Regions from separate parts of the Ferribacterium limneticum genome, predicted to be linked through region 2. Evidence: riboswitches for the same ligand, from Rfam matches in the RefSeq annotation. Region 2 holds a riboswitch; each other region holds the start of a gene.
What was found. A riboswitch is a leader RNA that binds a small molecule or an ion and turns the genes downstream of it on or off. The one in region 2 is predicted to bind cobalamin.

Region 1 (7,778 bases), 360 kb from region 2:
TGCCGGACGACTACATCATCAAGCCGTTCTCGCCGGACAAGCTGGTCCTCCGACTGGACCGGATCGTCGCCAAGAAGAACTTCTTCGCCGCTTACTACAAGGAAAAGCGCCAGCAGGAGTTCGCCAGGGCGTTGGCCATCCTTGAGGCCCAACGCGCCAGCGAAACCGGACGACCGTACCGTTTCGAGATTCTGCGTCAGCAAGCGGAAGTCCTGCTCGCCAGCGGCGATGCCGAAGCCTCCGAGAAGGCCTATCGCGACATCCTGGAAAATTACGAATTCCCCTGGGCGAGAGCCGGGGTTGCCCGCTCCCTGCACAAGCAGAACCGTCTGACCGAGGCCCGCACCGAAATCGACAAGGTGGTCGCCGGCACACCGCATTTTTTTGACGCTTCGGACCTCAAGGCCAGCATCTGCATGGCTCAGGGCGAACATGCCGAAGCCCAGAAAGTGCTCGATGAGGTGGCCAAGAAAACCCCCCGCAACTATCTGCGCAAGCGAATGCTGGCCGAAGCCGCCACCCTGAATGGCGACAGCGAAACAGCGCGGGCAGCAATGGCCGACGTCATTGCCAATGACACCATGCCTGGCGCGGTTTCGGCGGAAGACCGGCTGGCCATGGCCCGCAGCCACGTCGATGCCGGGGACAAGATTTCAGCCGAAAAAGTGCTGGTCGGCCTACGCGACGCCGAAATTCAGGCGATGAACCTCGCCGAGCAGGCCAGTTTTGCCGCCCTGCTCGCCATCAGTTCGCCGGAAAAGGGCAAGGCCCGCTTTGCCGGCCTGCGCCCAGCCCTGCTAGCCAGCGAATTGGACCCGAGCGCCAGCATCGACGTGATGCGGGCGGCGCTTACAGTCGGCGATCACGAACTGGCCGACCGGCATACCGAGCTGTTGATGACCAGCCCAGACGCCAAGAAGGTTTTCGGCACGATCCGCAAGCAATACGCGCTGCAGGGCCGGGAGCAGGATTTCCGCGAGATTCAGAAGCAGGTGGCGCTCAAGCGCATCCACCACGAAGAGAAGCCGGCCGCCTGAAACGCTCAGCCGGGCAGCAGCGACGACAGCTTTTTCCAGTCCAGCGCGGCTTCGACCGAATCGGCCAGGCGGTCGAGATCAGCCTCACGGCGCGCCGCGAAATCGACTTGTTCGCTCTCGGTCATGCCAGCCCAGGCGAGCAGCGCGGTCAGCGCATCGGGGTGATCAAAGACCCCATGGCAGTAGGTGGCAAAAACCTGATCGTCGGCTGAAATGGCGCCATCGCGGGTGCCGTCAGCCAGTTCCACGGCGCCCAGGGCCAATCCTTCGCCGCGTGTCACACCGAGGTGAATTTCGTAACCGGTCATCGCCGGCCGACCCGGTAGCGACAAGTGACCACTCACATTGCGCAGCTGCTTCTCGGCCTCCAATGTCGTTTCCACGGCCAGCACGCCGAGGCCAGCCGTGCTGCCCGACAGCCCCTCCAGCCCCTGCGGATCGTGGATCATCCGGCCCAACATCTGGTAGCCACCACACAGGCCGACGACCTTGCCACCGTAGCGCAGATGCTTGTGGATCGCTTTGTCCCAGCCCTGCGTCCGTAGCCAGTCGATGTCGGCGCGCACCGCCTTGGAACCGGGCAAAACGATCAGATCGGCGGCTGGCGGCGTCTCACCCGGGCCGATCCAGCGAAAATCGACTTCCGGGTGCAGACGCAGCGGATCGAGATCGTTGTGATTGGAGACGCGCGGGTAGGCCGGGGCAACGACTTTCAGTTTTGCCGTCTTTTTGCCGCCGACCGCCGCGGTGGCGATGGCGTCCTCTGCATCAAGCATCAGGCCATGCAGATAGGGCAGGACGCCCAGAACCGGCTTGCCAGTGCGCTCTTCCAGCCAGGTCAGACCCGATTCAAGCAAGGCAATATCGCCGCGAAAACGGTTGATGACAAAACCCTTGACCCGGTTCTGCTCGGAGGGTGACAGTAATTCCAGCGTGCCAACCAGATGGGCAAAGACACCGCCACGGTCGATGTCGGCGACGATGATCACCGGGCAATCGACCGCCTCGGCAAAGCCCATGTTGGCAATGTCGCGGTCGCGCAGGTTGATCTCGGCCGGCGAACCGGCGCCTTCGACCACCACGCATTCGTATTCAGCAGTCAGCCGCGCCCAGGATTCCAGCACCGCCCCCATCGCCCGTGGTTTGTAGGCGTGATAGGCCTTGGCATCGAGATCAATCGCCACCTTGCCGTGGATGATGACCTGCGCCTTCTTGTCGGTGGTCGGTTTGAGCAAGACCGGATTGAAGTCGGTATGCGGCAGAAGCCCGCAGGCCAGTGCCTGCAAGGCCTGCGCCCGGCCAATCTCGCCGCCATCCACCGTCACGGCAGAATTCAGCGCCATGTTCTGCGGCTTGAACGGCGCCACCCGCACGCCCCGCCGCTTCAGGATGCGGCACAGCGCTGCGACCAGCGTCGATTTACCGGCATCGGAGGTAGTGCCTTGGACCATCAGGGAATAACAGGGCATGGCGAGCATATGTGAAAAAAGTCGGTAATTATGGCACCATCGGGGCCGCCCAATTTGATTTGGGCGAGTGTCTCCGGGTGCCGTTCAGCCTGCTGAACGGAGAATCGGGAAGGCGGTGCAATTCCGCCACGTGCCCAACGCTGTGAGGAGGACGGGCGATGCAAGAAGCCACTGGCAGAGGGGAAACCCGGCCGGGAAGGCGCATCGTTCGGTTGAATCCAAGTCAGAAGACCGGCCGGGAGACGAAATTAGGCTGCATGGACAGGCAGCCATCGTTTTTCCACAAGGGGAATTCATGGAAAACCAGATTGACCATTCTTTTTCAGACGCCGAGCGCGCCGCCGTCTATCGCAGCATCTTCAATCGCCGCGATGTGCGCGGCCAGTTCCTGCCCGATCGGGTACCGGACGAGGTGCTCGCCCGCGTCATGCTCGCCGCCCACCATGCGCCATCGGTCGGTTTCATGCAGCCGTGGAACTTCCTGCTCGTCCGCTCGCCCGAGGTCAAGCAGCGGGTCCGCGACATCTTCGCCAAGGCCCATGCCGAAGCGGCCATGATGTTCCCCGAGGGCAAGCGGGAAATCTACAGCCAGCTCAAGCTCGAAGGCATCGTCGAATCGCCGATCAACCTGTGCATCACCTGCGACCGCGAGCGAACCGGCCCGGTCGTCGTCGGCCGCACCCACATCAAGACAATGGATCTCTACTCCAGTGTCTGTGCCGTGCAAAACCTGTGGCTGGCCGCCCGTGCCGAAGGGCTGGGCGTCGGCTGGGTAAGCATCTTCAACCAGCCTGAACTGCAGCAGGCGCTGGGCATGCCGACCGACATCGTGCCAATCGCCTACCTGTGCATCGGCTACGTCAGCCACTTCCACGACAAGCCGGAACTGGAAAAGGCTGGCTGGCTGCCCCGCCTGCCGATTGCCGACCTGCTCTATTACGACCAGTGGGGCCAGGCTGATGTGACACGCCAGGAATCGCTGACCAACACAGTCGCCGCCATGCAGGACGACATCCAGCAGCGGGGCATCTTTCCGAAATGATGCTCGATGGCGCACTCGCCATGCCGGCCGCCGCCCTGGCGGCCGTGCTGCTCGACCGCCTGCTCGGCGAAGCGCGCCATTTCCACCCGCTGGTCGGTTTCGGCAACCTGGCCGCCGCTGTCGAGAAACGTCTGAACAACCGCCGCCTAGTGCCAGGGCTGTTCGCCTGGGCGCTGGTCGTCCTGCCCTTTGTCGCACTGGCTTGGCTGTTGCGCCCCTACGCCCCCTTCGCCGTCGATGTGGCTCTCCTCTACTTCGCGCTCGGTGCGCAGAGCCTGTGCGAGCATGCGGAAGCCATCGCGAAACCCTTGCAGGACGGGCATCTTGACGAGGCACGACAGCGCGTCAGCTGGATTGTCTCCCGTGACACATCGACGCTGGACGAATCCGGCATCGCCAAGGCGGGCGTCGAGTCGGTACTGGAAAATGGCAACGATGCCATCTTCGGCACCCTGTTCTGGTTCGCCCTGCTCGGCGGCCCCGGCGCCCTGCTTTTCCGCCTGGCCAATACGCTGGATGCGATGTGGGGCTACCGCACCGAACGCTTCAACCTGTTCGGCCGTTTTGCCGCCCGTTTTGACGATGCCTTGAACTGGGTTCCGGCCCGCCTGACGGCCCTGACCTATGCCCTGCTTGGCCAGACCCGCAACGCGCTGGCCTGCTGGCGTACCCAGGCGCCGGGTTGGGACAGCCCGAACGCCGGACCGGTGATGTCGGCCGGGGCCGGCAGTCTCGGCGTGCAACTCGGCGGCGCGGCGATCTATCATGGGCAGGAAGAAATCCGCCCACCGCTCGGCAGCGGACCGGCACCGGTTGCCGCCGACCTTGGCCGGGCGATTGCCCTGATTCGGCAGAGCCTCTGGCTCTGGCTGAGCGCATTTTTCGTGATTGGATTCCTGGATGCTTGAACACGGCGGCCGCCTGCGTGAAGCCGCGGCACACTACAACATTCCGCTGGATAACTGGCTGGACCTGTCCACCGGCATCAACCCTGACCCATGGCCGGTTCCGGCCCTGCCGCCCGCTGTCTGGCAGCGCCTGCCGGAAAGCAACGACGGCCTGGAAGCCGCTGCGGCCGCCTATTACGGCAACGCCAACCTGTTGCCCGTCGCCGGCTCGCAGGCGGCAATCCAGTGGCTGCCGACCCTGCTGCCCCGCGCCGTCGTCGCCTGCATTTCGCCGATCTACGCCGAGCACCCCCAGGCCTGGCAACACGCCGGCCACAAGATCCGTTTCCTGCAGAATGCCCTGTTGCCGCGGGCGCTGGCGGCAGCGACTCCTTACGTGCTGCTGTGCAACCCGAACAACCCGACGGCCGACCGCCATCCGCACGACATCGTGCTCGACGCCGCCCGGCAGATCAAGAAACGCGGCGGCTGGCTGATTGTCGACGAGGCCTTTATCGATGCGACGCCGGAAGACAGCGTCACCCCGCTGGCCGGTAGCGAAGAAGCGCCGAACCTGATCGTCCTCCGCTCCATCGGCAAGTTCTTCGGCCTAGCGGGAATCCGTGTCGGTTTCGTGTTTGGTGCCCCCGAACTGCTCGGCCGGATGAGCGAGGCACAGGGCCCATGGACGATCAGCGGCCCGTCGCGCGAGGCGGCCAAACTGGCCTTGCAGGATACTGCCTGGCAGGCTGCCACCCGTCCCCGCCTGCAGGCCGCCGGCGAACGTTTGCTCCTGATGCTCGCCCCGCTCGGCGAGGTCAAGGCCACCGCCCTGTTCGCCACGCTGACCACCCAACACGCCGGCGATTTACATGAAGCCCTCGCCCGCCAGGGCATCCTGACCCGCCGCTTCGACCAGCAGCCCCTGCTCCGCTTTGGCCTTCCCGGCAGCGAAACCGAATGGCAACGTCTGGGCCAGGCACTTGCCGAATGGAAACCCGCATGAAAATCCACTTGCTTGCGGCCTTGGCTGCAGCCTTCGCCGTGTCCACTACTGTCCACGCCGACCTCGTCTTCAAGGACGACACCGGCCAGGAAGTCCGCCTCAAGGCGCCGGCCAAACGCATCATCGCGCTCGCTCCGCACATCGCCGAGAGCCTCTACGCAGCGGGGGCTGGCGACCGGCTGGTCGGCACCGTCGATTACAGCGACCACCCGCCGGAAGCGAAGAAAGTGCCGCGCGTCGGCGGCTATTCGCGCGTCGATCTGGAGGCCGTTGCCGCCCTTAAACCGGATCTGGTCCTGGCCTGGGAAAGCGGCAACAACATGCCGCAGGTCGACAAGCTGAAGGGGCTGGGCCTGACGGTCTATGTTTCGCAGCCCAACACGATGGAAAACGTCGCCGACCAACTGGTGCGCCTGGGCCAACTGGCCGGCACCGAAACAGTCGCCAATGCCACGGCCGAACGTTTCCGCAAACGCCTGGAGGCCCTGCGCGCGGCCAATGCCGGCAAGCCCAAGGTCCGGGTGTTCTATCAAATCTGGAAAACGCCGCTGATGACGGTCGGCGGCCCGCAGATCATCAGCGATGCCATCACGCTGTGCGGCGGCACCAACGTTTTCGGCCACCTCGGCAAGATGGCGCCGACGGTCAGTGTCGAAGCCGTGCTCGAAGCCGACCCCGAGGCCATCATCGCTACCGGCATGGGCGACGCCAAGCCGGAGTGGCTGCACGACTGGGACAAATGGACACGGATGACGGCGGTCAAGCGCAACAACCTGTTCCACATCAACCCCGACATCATGCAGCGCCACACGCCGCGCATCCTTGATGGTGCCGAGAAACTTTGCGCCCACCTCGATGTCGCAAGAAGCCACCGTTCTGCCAAGTAAAACATGCCCCGCCTGCCCCAACGCATCGTCTGCCTGACCACCGAAACCGTCGAAGTCCTCTACGCCCTCGGCGAGCAGGAGCGCATCGTCGGCATTTCCGGCTACACCGTGCGCCCGCCGGAGGCCCGCAAGGAAAAACCGAAGGTCTTCGCCTTCACCAGCGGCGACATCGACAAGATCCTCGCTACCCAGCCCGATCTGGTCCTGACCTTCTCCGACCTGCAAAGCGAGATTTCGCGCGACCTGATCAAGGCCGGCGTGCCGGTTTACGCCTTCAACACGCGCAGCGTCGAGGACATCCTCGGCATGGTGGAAACGGTGGGCCGACTGGTTGGCGCCGAGGCCAAGGCACTGGAGATCGTTGCCGGACTGGAAGCGGAAATTGAAAAAGCCCGCGCCATCGCTGCCGAACGCTACGCCCGCAGCGGCAAAAAACCGCGCGTCTATTTCGAGGAATGGGACGAACCGCTGATCAGCGGCATCCGCTGGGCCTCGGAGTTGATCGAAATCGCCGGCGGTGAAGACATTTTTGCCGAGCAGGCCCGCTCACCATTGGCCAAGGATCGTCGCCCAACACCGGAAGCCGTCATCTCCCGTGCCCCGGACATCATCATCGGCTCGTGGTGCGGCAAGCACTTCCGCCCCGAGCGCGTCGCCGCCCGCCCTGGCTGGGACAGCATCCCGGCGGTACGCAACGGGAAAATGCACGAAATCAAGTCAGCGATCATCCTGACTCCTGGCCCCGTCGCGATCAGCGAAGGCCTGCCGCAATTGCTAGCCATTTTTGATCTGTGAAAAGGCCACGACCGGCACATTGCCTATAATCGTCGTCCAAACTTAAGGATTCCGTTCATGAAGATCACTGCTCCGCTCCTTGCCCTGATCCTTGCCGCTCTCGCCAACAGCAGCATGGCTGCCGATACCGACCCGGGCACTGTTGCGGTCGAAGCGCTCGGCCGTCTCAACGGCATCGCCCTGGCCTGCCAGCAGCCGGCCCTGGTCACCCGTGCCCGCAATGCCATCATCACCACCGCCCCCAAGACCCGCGGCTACGGCGAAGTTTTTGAAAACGCCACCAACGCCGCCTATCTCGAACAAGGCAAGGGTGCCACCTGCCCAGATGCCGCAAGCCTGGCCAGCAACATTGCCGCAGCCGAACAACGCATGAAGTCGGCATTTGCCGATAGCAAATGATTCGTACCCTCGTATTTCTCTTTGCTCTTCTGGTCGCCGGCCACGCTGCCGCGCAGGCCTCCCACAGCCTTGAGTTGCTAAAAGAAGGAAGCACCGAAGGAATCAATCCACGCTACCTTCTGCAGGATCCGAACGGACGCTCGGTCACCAGTGAGGATTTTCGCGGGCGCTATCAACTGATCGCCTTCGGCTACACCTACTGCCCCGACATCTGCCCGACCACGCTGGTCGAAATGGCCGAAATCCTGAAACAACT
Region 2 (7,778 bases):
GGCCGCAATGGCGCCGGTAAATCGACCCTGCTGTCCACACTGGCCGGCCTGCGCAAAGCAGCCGGCGGCGCCGTGTTGCTCGACGGCGAGGATGCCGCGCTGATGCCGCCACGTCAGGCCGCCTTGCAACGTGCCTGGCTGGGACAGTTCCAGAACGATCCCTTTGGCTCGACCGTGCTGGAAACTGCGCTGACCGGCCGCCATCCGCACCTTGGCCGCTGGGATTGGGAATCGACCCGCGACGCGGAACTGGCGCGTGGTGCGCTGAAAGCGGTGGGGCTGGATGGCATGGAAACCCGGCAGATTCACACCCTCTCCGGCGGCGAACGCCAGCGGCTGGCCATCGCCACGCTACTGACACAGGCCGCACCGCTCTACCTGCTCGACGAGCCGCTATCGCATCTCGACCTCAACCACCAGATGGCCGTGCTTGAACTGTTCGCTGGCACGGCCCGCGACTGCGGCGCCGGCGTCATCATGGTGCTGCACGACCCGGCCCTGGCCCACCGCTTCTGTGACCGGGCGCTACTCGTTTTCGGCGACGGCCGCACCGAGATTGCGCCGGTCGACGACATCCTGACGGCCGAAACGCTGTCCGACCTTTACGGCTATGGCCTGCGACAAATCGAAGACCGCGGCCATCGCTGCTTTATTCCGGAATAGACAATGAGCATCACGCACGAAGAACGCATGCAGAAAAAGAAGGCCGTCATCGACAGCAAGATCGAGGCGGCACAAGAGGAACGCGGCGTGCTGGTGATCAACACCGGCAACGGCAAGGGCAAGTCGAGCGCGGCTTTCGGCGTCGTCGCCCGCGCCCTTGGCCACGGCCTGAAGGTTGGCGTCGTGCAGTTCGTCAAAGGCCGCTCGGATACGGGTGAGGAAGCCTTCTTCCGCCAGCAGGCCAACGTGCAATGGCATGTCGGCGGCGAGGGCTTCACCTGGGAAACCCAGGACAAGGACCGCGACGCCAAGGCCGCGCAGGCCGCCTGGGACATCGCCTGCGGTCATTTGAGCGATCCAGCCATCGGCCTCGTCGTCCTCGACGAAATGACCTACGCCTTCAAGTATGGCTGGCTGGATCTCGACACCGTCATCGCCAAGCTGCTCTCCCGCCCCCGGATGCAGCACGTGATCATCACCGGCCGCGCCGCCCCGCAGGCCCTGCGCGATGCCGCCGATACGGTCAGCGACATCGGCATGGAGAAACACGCCTTCCAGAGCGGCATCAAGGCCATGCCGGGATTGGAGTTCTGAACATAGCCAACGTCATAGTTATTCATTAGAATCAAATTTTTTCGGGTGCCCGCGCTTGTTTTGCAAGCAAGGGTGAAACGGGAAGCCGGTGACCTCGCAAACGCGACCATTCCGGCGCAGCCCCCGCTGCTGTAAGCCTGACGACTCCGCATCCGCCACTGTGTTCGCACGGGAAGGCGCGGGGAAGGACGATGGCGAGCCAGAAGACCGGCCCGAAAAATTCGTAGCACCATTCCCCGGGGTGACGGGAAGGCTCGTGTCGATCTGCCGCTTTTTTTGCATGCCGGCAATCCCGCCCAAACTCCCCCCGCCTTGGTGCCTGTTTTTTGTGCAGTCGTCGGGAGGTTCGCATGCACATCATGGAAGGTTTCCTGCCGGTCGAGCATGCGCTCGGCTGGACTGTCGCGTCGGCGCCATTTGTCGCCCTCGGCATTCGTTCGGTCCGTCGCCAGCTGCGCGAGCAGCCGGAACAGCGCATGCTGCTCGGCGTCGCCGCTGCTTTTTCCTTCGTCCTTTCCGCGCTCAAGCTGCCCTCGGTCACCGGCAGTTGCTCGCATCCGACCGGCGTCGGCCTCGGCACCCTGCTCTTCGGGCCGCTGGCCATGGTGCCGGTCGGTCTCGTCGTGCTGCTCTTCCAGGCCTTGCTGCTCGCCCACGGCGGGCTGACCACGCTCGGCGCCAACCTGTTTTCGATGGCCATCGTCGGCCCCTGCGCGGCCTATGGTGTTTTCCGCCTGGCCCGTGGCCTGGGGTTATCCCTCACCGCCGCCGTTTTTGCCGCCGCCTGCCTGGGTGACCTGGCCACCTACCTGACGACCAGCCTGCAGCTGGCCTGGGCTTTCCCCGACCCGTCCGGCGGCTTCACCGCCTCGCTGCTCAAGTTCGGCGCCATCTTCGCCGTCACCCAGTTGCCGCTGGCGATCAGCGAAGGCCTGCTCACCGTGCTGGTGGTCAATGCCCTGACCCGCTTCAATGCCGAGGAACTGCGCCACCTGCCGCTGTTCGCGGGGCGCGGAGCACGGCCATGAAGAAGCAGAACTGGCTGCTGATCGCCGCCGTCGTGTTGCTCACCGCCCTGCCGCTTTGGCTGGTGCCACACCTCGGCATCGGTACGGCCGCTGGACCGGATGGTCAGCCCGCAGCAACCTTTGGCGGGGCCGATGCGCAGGCGCAGCAGGCCATCGTGCAGATCGCCCCGAACTACCAGCCATGGTTCGCCCCGCTGCTCGAACCGGCCAGCGGCGAAATCGCCTCGCTGCTTTTCGCGCTGCAGGCGGCCCTCGGTGCCGGGGTGATCGGCTACTGGCTGGGTTCGGTCGTGACCCGCGAACGGCTGCTCAAGGAGGCCGAACGCCGGGCCGCCGAGGCCGGCAAGGATCACCGTGCTGATTGAGCAGGCCGCCTACGGCAACCGCTGGCGCCGCGTCAGCCCTGCCGCCAAGGGCGCCTTCGCACTGGCCGGACTGATCGCCGCCTTCGCCGCGCCGACGCCGCAGGCCGCTGCCAGTGTGGCTGCCCTGCTGGCCGGCGTCGCCTGCCTGGGTGCTGGCGTGGCACCCGGCCTCTACCTGCGTGTCGCCGCGCCAGCCACCGGCTTTCTCGCCCTCTCCGCCCTGTCGCTGCTCGTCAGCCTCGATAGCAACCTGAGCTGGCGCTGGGCGCCGGAAGCCTGGCCGCAGGTGGCGACGCTCAGTAGCCGCTCGCTGGCCGCCCTCGCCGCCCTGCTCGGTCTGGTGCTGACCACGCCACTGCCCGACCTGCTCGGCCTGCTCCGCCGTCTGCGCTGCCCGGATGTCCTGCTCGACCTGATGGTGCTGTGCTACCGCATGCTGTTCGTCTTCTCGGCCGCTCTGCACGACACCGCGACGGCCCAGCACGCCCGCCTCGGCTACGCGTCGACGCGGCTGGCCTGGCGTTCGATCGGCCGGCTCGCCGCTAACCTCGCTGTCCAGATCTGGCAGCGGGCACACGCCTTGCACCAGGCGGCACAAGCTCGCAATGGCGACGGGGCGCTACGTTTTCTCAGCCCGGTTTTCGCCCACGCCCGGCGCGACACCCTGCTGGCCGCCCTGGCCGGTGGGCTGCTGATCGTTGCCGCAAGGTTGTTGGCATGACGCTGCTGCTCGAAGCCAGCGCCTTGCGCCATGTCTACGCCGACGGCAGCATCGGTCTGGACGACTGCTCGCTGGCCATCCGCAGCGGCAGCCGCAACGCCCTGCTCGGCCGCAACGGGTCCGGCAAGACCACCTTGCTGCAGCACTTCAACGCCCTGCTGCGACCGACCGGTGGCCAGGTGCGCTTTGCCGGCCTGCCGGTCGACTACGGGCGCAGCGGCTTGAACGCGCTGCGCCGACGGGTCGGGCTGGTATTCCAGAATCCCGACCGCCAGTTGTTCTCGGCCAGCGTGGTCGAGGATGTCTCTTTCGGCCCGCTCAACCTCGGGCTGGACGAGACCACGGTGCGCCAGCGCGTTGGGGCGGCGCTGGCCGCCGTCGGCATGAGCGATCTGGCCGACAAGCCGGTGCATCACCTCAGTTTCGGCCAGAAAAAGCGGGTGTGCATCGCCGGCGTACTGGCCATGCAGCCCGACGTGCTGCTGCTCGACGAACCGATGGCCGGGCTCGACGCCACCATGCAGATCGAACTGCAGGCTCTGCTCGACAGCCTGACAGCGCGCGGCATCACCATCGTGCTATCGACCCACGACGTCGATTTCGCCTATCGCTGGGCCGACGACATCCACTTGTTCGCGGCCGGCCGCTGCCTGGCTTCGTTCGCCGCCGGCGACCTGCCGCAACACGCACTGCCACTACGCGCCGCCGGCCAGCCACTCCCGGCTGTGCTCGAACTCCACCGGGCGCTGGCTGCGCACGGGCTGGGCGACCAGCCTCCGCCGCGCAGCCTGGACGCCCTGCTCACCCATCTCACCGCCAAGGACGCCCGATGAATTTTGGCCACTTTTTCACTTTCCCTGTAACAGCTACCTGCCATGGCCACTAAACCGCAACCCGGCACCGTCTGGTTCGTCGGCGCCGGCCCCGGCGACCCGGACCTGATCACCGTCAAGGGCCGCAAGCTGCTCGAACAAGCCGGTGCTGTGCTCTTCGCCGGCTCGCTGGTCGATCAGGCGGCAACGCTGTACGCGCCGGCCGGCTGCGAAATTCGCGACTCCAAGGACATGACGCTGGAAGAGATGACCGACTGGCTGATTGCCGCTGCCAACCGGCATGAAACGGTGATCCGCCTGCAGACCGGCGACCCCGGCCTCTACGGCGCGCTGATCGAAATGACGCGGCCGCTGACCGCCGCCGGCATCGCCTGGGCAGTGGTGCCGGGTGTTTCCTCGGCCATGGCCTCGATGGCCGCGGCCGGCGAAACCCTGACCCTGCCGGAAGTGACGCAGACCGTGATCCTGACCCGCGTCGCCGGCCGCACGCCGATGCCGCCGGGCGAGGAACTCGAAGCCCTGGCCGCCCACAAGACGACGCTGTGCGTCTACCTGTCGATCACGCTGCTGCACAAGGTGCAGGAGGCGCTGCTCGCCGCCGGCTGGGACGAGGATGCACCGATTCTCGTGGTGCAGAAAGCCAGCTGGCCGGGCGAGGAAAAGATCGTGCGCGGCACGATCAAGGACATCAAGCGCAAGTGCCAGGACGAAAAGATCGCCAGCCAGGCCATGATCGTCGCCAGCCCGACCCTGGGCGCCGCCGACTGGCCGGACCTGATCCGCTCCAAGCTCTACGACCCCACCTTTGGCCATCGCTTCCGCAAGGCGAGCCCCCAGGAGAATGCCGCATGAACGCCACCACCATCCTGCTCGTCGGCCACGGCTCGCGCGGCCGCGAGGGAAACAAGGAAACGATCCATTTCGCTGCCCAATGGCGCGAACGCCGCCCCGACTGGCGCATCGAGGTCTGCTTCATCGAGCACGCCGAGGTGCTGCTTGCCGAAGGGCTGGATCGCGCCGCGCAGGGCGCCGGCAAGGTGCTTGTCATCCCCTTCATTCTCAACGCCGCCGGCCATGTGAAGATGGAGTTGCCGGCCGCCATCGCGGCAGCGCGCGAACGCCACCCGGCCGTCGACTTCGCCGTCACCCGTCACCTCGGCATGGGGCGCGACATCTTTGCCGTGCTGCAAAGCCAGCTCGACCGCCTGATGAAGCAACTGGCCATGCCCGACCCGCAAACCACCGGCGTCATCCTGCTCGGCCGCGGTTCCTCCGATGCCGGCGCCAACGGCGAACTGGCCAAGATGGCGCGCTGGCTGTTCGAGGAAAACGACCATGAACTGGTCGACCTGGCCTTCACCGGCGTCACCTGGCCGCGCCTGGAAAGCGCCGTCCAGCGTCAGGTTCGGCTGGGCATGATGCAGGTCGCCATCGTGCCGGTCTATCTCTTCACCGGGGTGCTGATCGAGCGCATCCAGGAACAGGTGGCCCGCCTGAGACTGCAATACCCGCAGGTCACCTTCGCGCTGGGTACGCACTTCGGTTTCGACCCCGGCATCTTCACGCTGCTCGACGACAAGGTCGGGAACGACGAGCTGCCGGAAGGGCGAATGCTCGAATGCGACGGCTGCAAGTACCGCGCGGAGGCCGAGGAAGGCCATCTGCACGACCACAGCCACACCGCCACCGGCGGCTGCGGCCATCACCACGAACACGCAATGGCCAACCCCCACGGCTGCGCCCACCAACACGACTGATTTGCGAGAAACCCCATGACCTTCAGCACCGCCGCCAACACCGTTACCGAACAGCTGACCGAAGCCGGCCGCGCCATCGAGCACGACTCCTTCGCCATCATCGACGCCGAAGCCGGCCCGCACGGCTACACCGCCGAGCAATGGCCGCTGGTTCGCCGGATGATCCACGCCAACGCCGATTTCGAGTTCAACGGCCTGACCGCCTTCCACCCGGATGCCATGCAGGCTGGCTTCCAGGCTGTCCTGAAGGGCAACACGCCCATCGTCGCCGATGTCGAGATGATCTGCGTCGGCCTCTCCAAGCCGCGCCTCACCCACTTCGGCCTGAGCACCCACCACTATATTTCCGATGCCGACGTGATTGAGGCCGCCAAGGCCGCCAACAGCACGCGCGCCGTGCAGGCCATGCGCAAGGCGCACCGGCTGGGCAAGCTGGAAGGCGCCATCGTCGGCATCGGCAACGCGCCGACCGCGCTGATCGAACTGGTCCGCCTGATCCGCGAAGAAGGCGTCCGCCCGGCGCTGGTCATCGGCATGCCGGTCGGCTTCGTTTCCGCCGCCGAATCGAAGGATCTGCTGATGACCGTGAACGAAGTGCCGTGGGTCGCCATCCAGGGCCGCAAGGGCGGCTCGACGCTGGTTGTCGCGGCGATCCACGCCATGCTCTCACTGGCTGAAGTCGAGCAGAAGAAACAGGCGGCATGAGCGAAGAAAATCTGGCCAAGGTTCGCAAGGGCGACGCCAGGCGCCAGCGCGGCAACCGTACCGGCTTCACCACCGGCGCTTGCTCGGCAGCGGCGGCACGCGCCGCCACGCTCGGCCTGCTGCTCAGCGAGGTGCCGGAGAGCGTGCTCAGCCGGCTGCCCAACGGCCAGGAAGTGAGCTTTGCCGTCATCGACGGCAGCGTAGAGGAAAGTGCCGGCCTGGCCCATGCCGCCATCGTCAAGGATGCCGGCGACGACCCGGATGCGACGCACGGCGCCCACCTGACCGCCGACGTACGCCTGTTGCCGCACCGCGCCGGTGAAGTCGTGCTCAAGGGCGGCCCCGGTGTCGGCATCGTCACCAAGCCCGGCCTCGGGCTGGAAGTCGGCGGCCCGGCCATCAACCCGGTGCCGCGCCGCAACATCATCGACAACGTGCGCGCCGTGGCCGGCGAACTGCTCGATCACGATGGTCTGGAAGTCACCATCTCCGTGCCCGGCGGCGACGAAATGGCCAAGAAGACGCTGAATGCCCGGCTCGGCATCCTCGGCGGCATTTCCATTCTCGGTACCACCGGCATCGTCCGCCCCTATTCGACCGCCGCCTTCCGCGCCAGCGTCGTGCAGGCGGTCGATGTGGCGTTTAATCAGGGGCGGCAGCACCTCGTCTTCACCACCGGCGGGCGCACCGAGAAGTTCGCCATGCGCCAGTTGCCGGCGCTGGACGAATCCTGCTTCGTGCAGATGGGCGACTTCGTCAAGGCAGCCTTCAGCAGCGCCATCAAGCGCGGCGTTCCGGAGATCACCGTCGGCGCCATGGTCGGCAAGCTGACCAAGATGTGCCAGGGCCTGGCCGTCACCCACGCCTGGAAGGCCGAGGTGGACCGCGACATCCTGGCCGATTCCGCCCGCGAAGTCGGTGCCCCGGCCGACCTGATCGAGGAAATCCGCGCTGCCGAAACCGCCCGTTTCGCCGCCGAACGGCTGGCTGCACTCGGCCTGGCCGAAGCCTTCCATCGCCAGCTGGCGATCAAGGCCATCCGCAGCCTGACCACCCACTACCCCGGTGACTATCGCCTGACCGTGCTGGTCTGCGATTTTGAAGGCCGGTTC
Region 3 (7,778 bases), 660 kb from region 2:
GACAGGGCCTCGCGCTTGCCGGCTTCGAAGGCGTGCAGGGTCTCGATCTCCCAGGGATCGGGTGCATTGGCCGGCCGAATCGGCTTCAGGCTGGTGATGTGAAACTTGACGCCTTCAGCCTGCTCGGCCAGTTCAGCGATCTGGCGGGTCATGAAGGCCGGGTTGACCATGGTCAGGCGTTGACCATCGTCAGTGACCAGATCGCGCCGCGGGTGTTTCAGATAGGAATTGGGCTGCGTTTTTTCGGTGACCGGGACATAGACACCGCCGTGCTGAGCGTTCCAGTCGCGCGTCAGTTCAACCAGTCGGAACAGGATGCTTCCCCGCTCGCGCGCCAGGGTTTCGATGCTCTCGTCGATCCGGCTGAATTCCATCGATATGCCCAGCCCGCAGAGCAGGGCAAGCAGCAGATAAGCCATGCCCAGCCAGACCCGATAGCCCAGGGTCAGAAGCGAACCCCATCCGGATTTGGGAAGCTGGTTGACGACTTCATTCATGGAACAGCAACTCGTCGAAAGTCTACGTTCATCAAAATAGCACCAAAATCCGGACGGCGCGCGGTGTTTCGCCATGACTTGGCAACCCCCGGGAATTACCCCAGTGAATGGTAGGCTAGCGACTTTGCTTCTTCCCCAGCCCCTACGGATGTTCGCCAAGATACTCGCCACCCTGGCCCTTGCCGGCCTTTCGCTGACGGCGCAGGCTGACGGCCTGCCCCCCAATGTCCTGAAGGCCTTGAAGGCGGCGCAGATTCCTGCCGCCAACGTCGCTGTTGTCGTCCACCCGGTCGATGCGACAGCCCCTTTGGTCGCCCACAACGCCAGGCAATCGATGAATCCGGCTTCGGTGATGAAACTGCTCACCACCTACGCCGCCCTCGACCTGCTCGGCCCGGCCTACACGTGGAAAACCACGGCATGGACCGAAACGGCGCCGGTCGACGGCCTGCTGAGCGGCAACGTCTATCTCCGGGGCAGCGGCGACCCGCGTTTCGCCATCGAACATCTGTGGGGGCTGCTGCGCCAGCTGCGCGTCCGAGGCATCCAGCAGATCGCCGGCGATGTCGTGCTCGACCGTACTGCTTTCAACGTGCCCAGCCTCGACCCCGGCGCCTTCGACGACAAACCGATGCGCCCTTACAACGTCGGGCCGGATGGCCTGCTGCTGAATTTCCGCGCCCTGCGCTTCACGCTGCTGCCGGACAACGGCAAGCCACGCGTGCTGATGGAAACGCCGAGCGAAGGCCTGCGCGTCGACAACCTGTTACGCGCCGGCAATGGCGACTGCGGCAGCAACTGGAAGGATTTCATCAACGTTCGCCTGATTCCGGAAAACACCGGCAACCGCCTGGAATTCAGCGGCACCTATTCGGTGCTGTGCGGCGAGAAGGCCTTGAACCTGTCGCCTCTGCCGGCCGACGCCCAGGCCAGCGGACTGATCCGCGCCCTGTGGCAGGAACTTGGCGGCAAGCTGAGCGGCCAGGTGCGCGCCGGCAGCGTGCCGATTGGCGCCAAGCTGCTGGCCCAGCACGAATCGGCGCCGCTGGCCGATGCGGTGCGCGACATCAACAAGTTCAGCAATAACGTGATGGCCCGGCAGGTTTTCCTCACGCTGGGCAATGACGCGGCGCCGGCCACGGCCGAACGCTCGAAGCAGCGGATCGCCGACTGGCTGGTGGCCCGCAACCTGCGCTTCGACGAACTGGTACTCGACAATGGCTCGGGCCTGTCGCGCCTCGAGCGGATCAGTGCCGACAGCCTGAACCGCCTGCTGCTCGACGCCTGGAAGAATCCGGTGATGCCGGAATTCGTTTCCAGCATGCCCATTGTCGGCATCGACGGCACGATGAAAAAACGCCTGAACGCTTCCGATGCCACCGGCCGCGCTCATATCAAGACCGGCACGCTGGATGGCGTCAAAACGGCTTCGGGCTACGCGCTGGATGCGCTGGGCCGCCGTTACGCCTTCACCTTCCTGATCAACCATCCGCGCGCCCAGGCCGGCAGCGCCGCCATCGATGCGCTGCTCGTCTGGGTCGCCCAGCGTCGAGTCGGCGAGAAAGCGCCGGTTCTGGAAAATGAGTGAACGCCGGCCCTTTCCGGGCGACTATCTGAACGAAGCCGGGCTGAACCGCCAGTTCGTCTTCAACCTGCACGACCTGCCGGCCGACATTGTCGACAAGCTGGCGCCACAAGCCGGCGAGCGGCAGCTGATCCTCTTCGGGCACGGCGGGCGGCGCTTGTGGGAATGCGTGCAGGCCTCCGGCATCACCAGCGAGCACCCGATCGACGACTACAGCATCCGCACCGTCGAACGCTGGTTTGCCGAACAGTTGCCCGGCCAGCGCTACCGTATCCTCTTTCCGAGCAACCAGCCGATCGGCCTGCAGGCCTTGGGCAAGCTGGCCGGCTGGCACCATCCATCGCCGATCATGGTCGGCGTCGACCGGGAATGGGGGAGCTGGTATGCCTATCGCGCCGTAGTCATGGCTGACACCGACTTTGCGCCATCGCTGGCCGAGGAAGCGCGCAGCCCCTGCCCGACCTGCGCGCCCCAGCCCTGCGTGGCCGCCTGCCCGGCCAATGCCCTGAAAGATGGTCAGTTCGATCTCGACGCCTGCAGCCGCTACCGCCTGCGGCCGGAATCACCCTGCGCCCACGGCTGCCTGGCCCGCCAGGCCTGCCCCGTGGGCCGCCAGCATCGCTACGAAGACGCCCAGATCAGGCACAGCTATTCACGGTCGCTGGCCGTGATTCGCCAGTATTACGGCTGAGCGGCCCGCCATGAACACCACGGAAAGCCATCACCACAACCTGTTCGAAGATGCCCAGGCCTTGCTCGTCGCCCCCTTGCTGGTCGCCTTTGCCGTCTTCTTGTTCCGCGAAGCCGGCCTGCTGACCGGCGGCACGGTCGGCATTGCCTTCCTGATCCACTACCTGAGCGGCTGGCCGATCGGGCTGGTGCTGTTCGCGGTCAACCTACCGTTCTATGCGCTGGCGCTGCGGGCCATGGGCAAGGCCTTCACCATCAAGACCTTCCTGTCGATCACCCTGCTCTCGCTATACACCGAACTGCTGCCGACGCTGATTCATCTGCAGTCACTGAACCGCGGCTTTGCGGCGGTGATGGCCGGTTTTCTGGCCGGAGTCGGGCTACTGATGCTGATCCGCCACAAGGCCAGCCTGGGTGGCCTGGGCATTCTGGTCATCCATTTGCAGAACACACGCGGCTGGCGGGCCGGCAAGCTGCAGATGGCGGCCGACTGCCTGATTCTGGGCGCGGCGCTTTTCGTCCGCGACCCGGTCAGTGTCGGCTTCTCGATCGTCGGCGCGGTGGCGCTGAACCTGGTCATTGCGGTCAATCACAAGAACGGACGCTACATGGGCACCTGAGCCCCGGTCATTCGCCGACTGGCCGCACCCCGTTCAGCGCCACCCAGCCACGGATGACCCGATAGCCGACCCACAGGCCAAGCAGGGCGATCAGGATCCAGGCGATGGGAATGCCGATGATGGTGATAATCAGCAAACCATAGACCACCAGCCACAGGAAAGTGAACCAGAAGGTACGGATCTGCCAGCGAAAATGGCTTTCCAGCCAGGTGCCATTGACCTCGCCCCGCTTCAGGTAATTGAGAAAAACCGCCAGCAGGGACGGCAGGCCAAAGACGAAACCACCGGCCACCGTTGCCGCCGAGGTCACGCCGATCAGCACGGCAATAGCGTGCAGGCCGTAGATGAAGTGGGTGTATTGCACCAGAGAAAGGCGCACACCCTTGAGGTCGTCGACGGGAAGAGGTTCCTGCATGAGTTAATCCTCCGGGAGATATTTCTGCATGAGCAGCGCATGGCCGGCGGCCGGATCGAGCACATAGGGCGCGAATCCGGCCTGCTGGTAGGAAGCCATCGCCCGCGTGTTGTTGGACAGCACTTCCAGCGTCAGCTTACAGCAACCAAGTTGGCGAGCGCGTTGTTCAGCCCAAGCCAGCAGAGCCTGGCCGATGCCCAGGCCGCGCAAGCTTTCGTGCACCACGATATCGTGAACATTGAGCAGCGGCTTCGCGGCGAAGGTCGAAAAGCCGGCGAAACAGTCGATCAGTCCGACCGCCTTGCCATCGAGCCAGGCCAGCGCGCCATGAAAGCCTGGAACCTCCTGCATGGTGCCGACCAGATGGACCTTGGCGTAATCCGAGAGGCCATCACCGCCGCCCATCGGATCACGGGCATAGTGTTCGAGCAGGTCGAGAAAGGCTTCGACGTGACGCAGATCAGCCAAATCAGTGGCGGTAATGACAAGACGGGAGTGCATGACTGGCGATGCCTGAAAGCAAAGGAAGGGCGCCATATTAAAGCGCCCGCCCGGCATTTCTCAACCCATCGCAAAAACGCTTTCGGTTCCCTCGTCCCAGCCATCCCACAGATAGTCATCGGCCTTGCCGTCGGCGATCAGGCGCAAGGCGTAATTGACCTGTTCCTTGTAGAAATCGCAGAAGGCGCCGATCTTGTCCATGCCGCCGTTCATCTCGAAAGCTTCGGCTGGGCACGGCGAGCCGCAGAAATGGCGGATCGCGCAATCGCCGCACGGGCTGAACCGGTCAACGTCGCGCGTCGTCACCTCGCGGAAGGCGGCGGAATCCAGCGCGGCCTCGACCCCGCCAGTCAGCAGGCTGCCGCCATTGAAACGCGGCAGGCCGATGAACTCGCTGCATGGATAGAGGCTGCCGTCGGCGGCCAGCGCGAAGAAGGCTCGGCCACCGCCGCAGGGCGAGATGTCGCACATCAACCGGCGGGCCGTCGGCGCCAGGATGCCGATCAGGATATTGGCGAAATTGGCGACCATCAGCTTGCGCCCGGTTTCCTGATACAACTCGTGGGTCCGGTCGAGAGCGGCGAAGAAGGCCGCCGCCATGTCACCATCGGCCGGCTTGACCCCACGGGCACCGGGCAAGGTGCAGCGCAGGGTGTTGAGCATGCAGGTTGGCACTTCGTGGGCGTGGAACAGCTCGACCATGCGCGTCAGGTGGGGCAAGTTCTCTGTCGTGCAGGTCGTGATGACGCTCCACGAGCCGTAACCGCGCAGCTTTTCCATCGCCCGCAGCACCTTGTCGTGCACGCTCTTGCCGCTCCAGGTCCGCCGGGTCGCATCGGTAATGCCGGAGACCGGACCGTCGAGCGACAGGCCGACGCTGACATTGCGCGAAGTCAGGAAGTCGAGTGCCGCATCGTCGAGCAGCGTCCCATTGGTCTGCAGGCCGAAGACGAAATCGTCGGCAAAGGCATCGATGGCTTCGAAGACGGCCGGCGCATTCATCAGCGGCTCGGCACCGTGAAAAATGGCGCGCGGCTTGCGATCAGCCGGCATCACCGAACGGAAGTAATCGCGCAGCTTGGCCAGGGAATCAAGCAGCGTCTTGACCGGCATGTGGCTGCCGCCGCTGCGCTGGGTATCGGGCAGATAGCAGTAGGTGCAGTTGAGATTGCAACGCTCGGTCGGGTTCAAATAAACACCGGAAGGCTTCAGGCCGAAGCGCAGGGCATGCAGTTCCTGCGAGAACTGTTCGGCCTTGGCTGCATAGGCGGCGACCAGGACCGGGTCGCCGCCGGCCTCATGGACGCGGGTCTTGTCGACCAGCGCCCAGAAAGCCGTCTGCGGATCGGTCACCGCGGCATAGACCGGGTGGCCGATATCGACCGGCTGGAACAGCGTGCCGCGCGCGGCACGCTCGGCGATTAGCGCACTCACTTGGCCGCCTTCCGGTCCATCAGCACGTAGTGCGAGAGGCCGATGCCGTCCGGGTTGCAGCTCTTGCGAACAGCGATGGTCGGGGCCACCGGCTGCGCATGTTGGGCGGATGTCGGCTGGGTTTTAACGGTATTGGATGCGACTTGAGAAACGATCTGGGACATTGTCCACTCCTCGGGAAGACAAAAAACAAAAAGGGCCCCGGCTGAGTGCACGCTGGTCGCATGCATTCAGCCGGAGCCCTTGCCTTGGCTCCTGATTGGCATCGATTCGTCTTCTGGCTTCCGGATCAGCCGAAGCGCTGCGCCTTCCCTGCGCGGCATGCCCCGCAAGTGGCTGGTCTGGCGACCATGCAGTCTTCGTCCCCGGTTACAGCGGCGGGCCCGCCACGGATTCGCACCGTGTTCCGTATCTCGATGCCGATAGGAGGGCGGATTCTCTCAAGCCGCCGCGCCACGGGTCAATTCGTCCTAAAGGCCTAGTTCCTGCCACATCGTGTCGACACGCTTCTTGACGTCGGTATCCATCACGATGGGCCGCCCCCACTCGCGGCTGGTTTCGCCCGGCCACTTGTTGGTAGCATCCAGCCCCATCTTGGAGCCGAGGCCAGCGACCGGGCTGGCGAAATCGAGGTAGTCGATCGGCGTGTTGTCGACCAGCGTCGTGTCGCGCGTCGCGTCCATCCGCGTCGTCATCGCCCAGATCACTTCCTTCCAGTCGCGGATGTCGATGTCGTCGTCCACCACGATGATGGTCTTGGTGTACATGAACTGGCGCAGGAAGGACCAGATGCCAAACATGATGCGCTTGGCGTGGCCGGGGTAAGCCTTCTTGATGCTGACGATGGCCATCCGGTATGAGCAGCCTTCCGGCGGCAGGTAAAAATCGACGATTTCCGGATACTGTTTCTGCAGCAGTGGTACGAACACCTCGTTGAGCGCGACGCCGAGCACGGCCGGCTCATCGGGCGGCTTGCCGGTGTAGGTGCTGTGGTAGATCGGGTCGCGGCGCATGGTGATGCGCTCGATGGTGAATACCGGGAATTCGGCCTGCTCGTTGTAGTAGCCGGTGTGGTCGCCATACGGCCCTTCGAGCGCCACCTCGCCGGGATGAATGACGCCTTCGAGCACGATCTCGGCCGAGGCGGGCACCTGCAGGGTCGAGCCGAGGCATTGCGTCAGCTCGGTCTTGCCGCCGCGCAGCAGGCCGGCGAACTGGTATTCCGACAACGAATCGGGCACCGGCGTCACGGCGCCGAGAATGGTCGCCGGATCGCAGCCGAGCACGACGGCGACCGGGAACGGTTGCCCCGGATTGGCCAGTTGATGCTCGCGAAAATCCAGCGCCCCGCCGCGATGCGCCAGCCAGCGCATGATCACCTTGTTCGACCCGAGCACCTGCTGGCGGTAGATGCCGAGGTTCTGCCGGTTCTTGTGCGGGCCCTTGGTGACGACCAGGCCCCAGGTGATCAGCGGTGCGATGTCACCCGGCCAGCAGTGCTGGATCGGCAGGCGACTCAAATCGACATCCTTGCCCTCCCACACGACTTGCTGGCACGGCGCGTTCGACACCTTCTTCGGCGCCATATTCATGACCTGCTTGAGGATGGGCAGCTTGTCCCAGGCGTCCTTGAGGCCCTTGGGCGGTTCCGGTTCCTTCAAATACGCCAGCAGCTTGCCGACTTCACGCAGGGCCTGCACCGATTCCTCACCCATGCCGAGCGCCACCCGTTTCGGCGTACCGAACAGGTTGGCCAGCACCGGGATCGTATGCCCCTTCGGTTTTTCGAAGAGCAGGGCCGGCCCGCCAGCGCGCAGGACCCGGTCGCCGATTTCGGTCATTTCAAGGTGGGTATCGACCTCGACGCCGATCCGTTTGAGTTCGCCGGTCTTTTCCAGTTGCGACATGAAGTCGCGCAGATCGTGATATTTCATCGGGTGCGATACGAAAAGTGACAGCCGACACAGGCTGAAGTCAGGTTGGGCAGCAGGGCCAGCGCCTTGTCCCGGTCACCGGTCTTGGCCACGATGGCGAAC

Region 1: linked by a shared signal. The riboswitch ahead of bluB (5,6-dimethylbenzimidazole synthase) and the one ahead of KI617_RS19260 (energy-coupling factor ABC transporter permease) in region 2 are both predicted to bind cobalamin.
Region 3: linked by a shared signal. The riboswitch ahead of cbpA (modified peptide precursor CbpA) and the one ahead of KI617_RS19260 (energy-coupling factor ABC transporter permease) in region 2 are both predicted to bind cobalamin.

The regions. Positions count from the first base shown of each region.
Region 1 covers NZ_CP075191.1:153,029-160,806, reverse strand. The annotation lists gene KI617_RS00770 (response regulator) at 1-1,037, shown strand, start outside; gene KI617_RS00765 (cobyric acid synthase) at 1,043-2,506, opposite strand; cobalamin riboswitch at 2,565-2,760, shown strand; gene bluB (5,6-dimethylbenzimidazole synthase) at 2,802-3,548, shown strand; gene cbiB (adenosylcobinamide-phosphate synthase CbiB) at 3,545-4,456, shown strand; gene cobD (threonine-phosphate decarboxylase CobD) at 4,449-5,441, shown strand; gene KI617_RS00745 (cobalamin-binding protein) at 5,438-6,328, shown strand; gene KI617_RS00740 (cobalamin-binding protein) at 6,332-7,123, shown strand; gene KI617_RS00735 (hypothetical protein) at 7,181-7,522, shown strand; gene KI617_RS00730 (SCO family protein) at 7,519-7,778, shown strand, end outside.
Region 2 covers NZ_CP075191.1:4,013,774-4,021,551, forward strand. The annotation lists gene KI617_RS19250 (ABC transporter ATP-binding protein) at 1-663, shown strand, start outside; gene cobO (cob(I)yrinic acid a,c-diamide adenosyltransferase) at 667-1,257, shown strand; cobalamin riboswitch at 1,284-1,487, shown strand; gene KI617_RS19260 (energy-coupling factor ABC transporter permease) at 1,608-2,285, shown strand; gene KI617_RS19265 (energy-coupling factor ABC transporter substrate-binding protein) at 2,282-2,650, shown strand; gene cbiQ (cobalt ECF transporter T component CbiQ) at 2,640-3,371, shown strand; gene KI617_RS19275 (energy-coupling factor ABC transporter ATP-binding protein) at 3,368-4,204, shown strand; gene cobM (precorrin-4 C(11)-methyltransferase) at 4,247-5,056, shown strand; gene KI617_RS19285 (sirohydrochlorin chelatase) at 5,053-5,961, shown strand; gene KI617_RS19290 (precorrin-8X methylmutase) at 5,977-6,666, shown strand; gene KI617_RS19295 (cobalt-precorrin-5B (C(1))-methyltransferase) at 6,663-7,778, shown strand, end outside.
Region 3 covers NZ_CP075191.1:456,899-464,676, reverse strand. The annotation lists gene KI617_RS02205 (diguanylate cyclase domain-containing protein) at 1-497, opposite strand, end outside; gene dacB (D-alanyl-D-alanine carboxypeptidase/D-alanyl-D-alanine endopeptidase) at 646-2,085, shown strand; gene KI617_RS02195 (hypothetical protein) at 2,078-2,773, shown strand; gene KI617_RS02190 (YitT family protein) at 2,784-3,392, shown strand; gene KI617_RS02185 (DUF4870 family protein) at 3,400-3,807, opposite strand; gene KI617_RS02180 (GNAT family N-acetyltransferase) at 3,811-4,308, opposite strand; gene cbpB (peptide-modifying radical SAM enzyme CbpB) at 4,369-5,742, opposite strand; gene cbpA (modified peptide precursor CbpA) at 5,739-5,906, opposite strand; cobalamin riboswitch at 6,015-6,150, opposite strand; gene ubiD (4-hydroxy-3-polyprenylbenzoate decarboxylase) at 6,213-7,676, opposite strand; gene KI617_RS02160 (cytochrome C) at 7,673-7,778, opposite strand, start outside.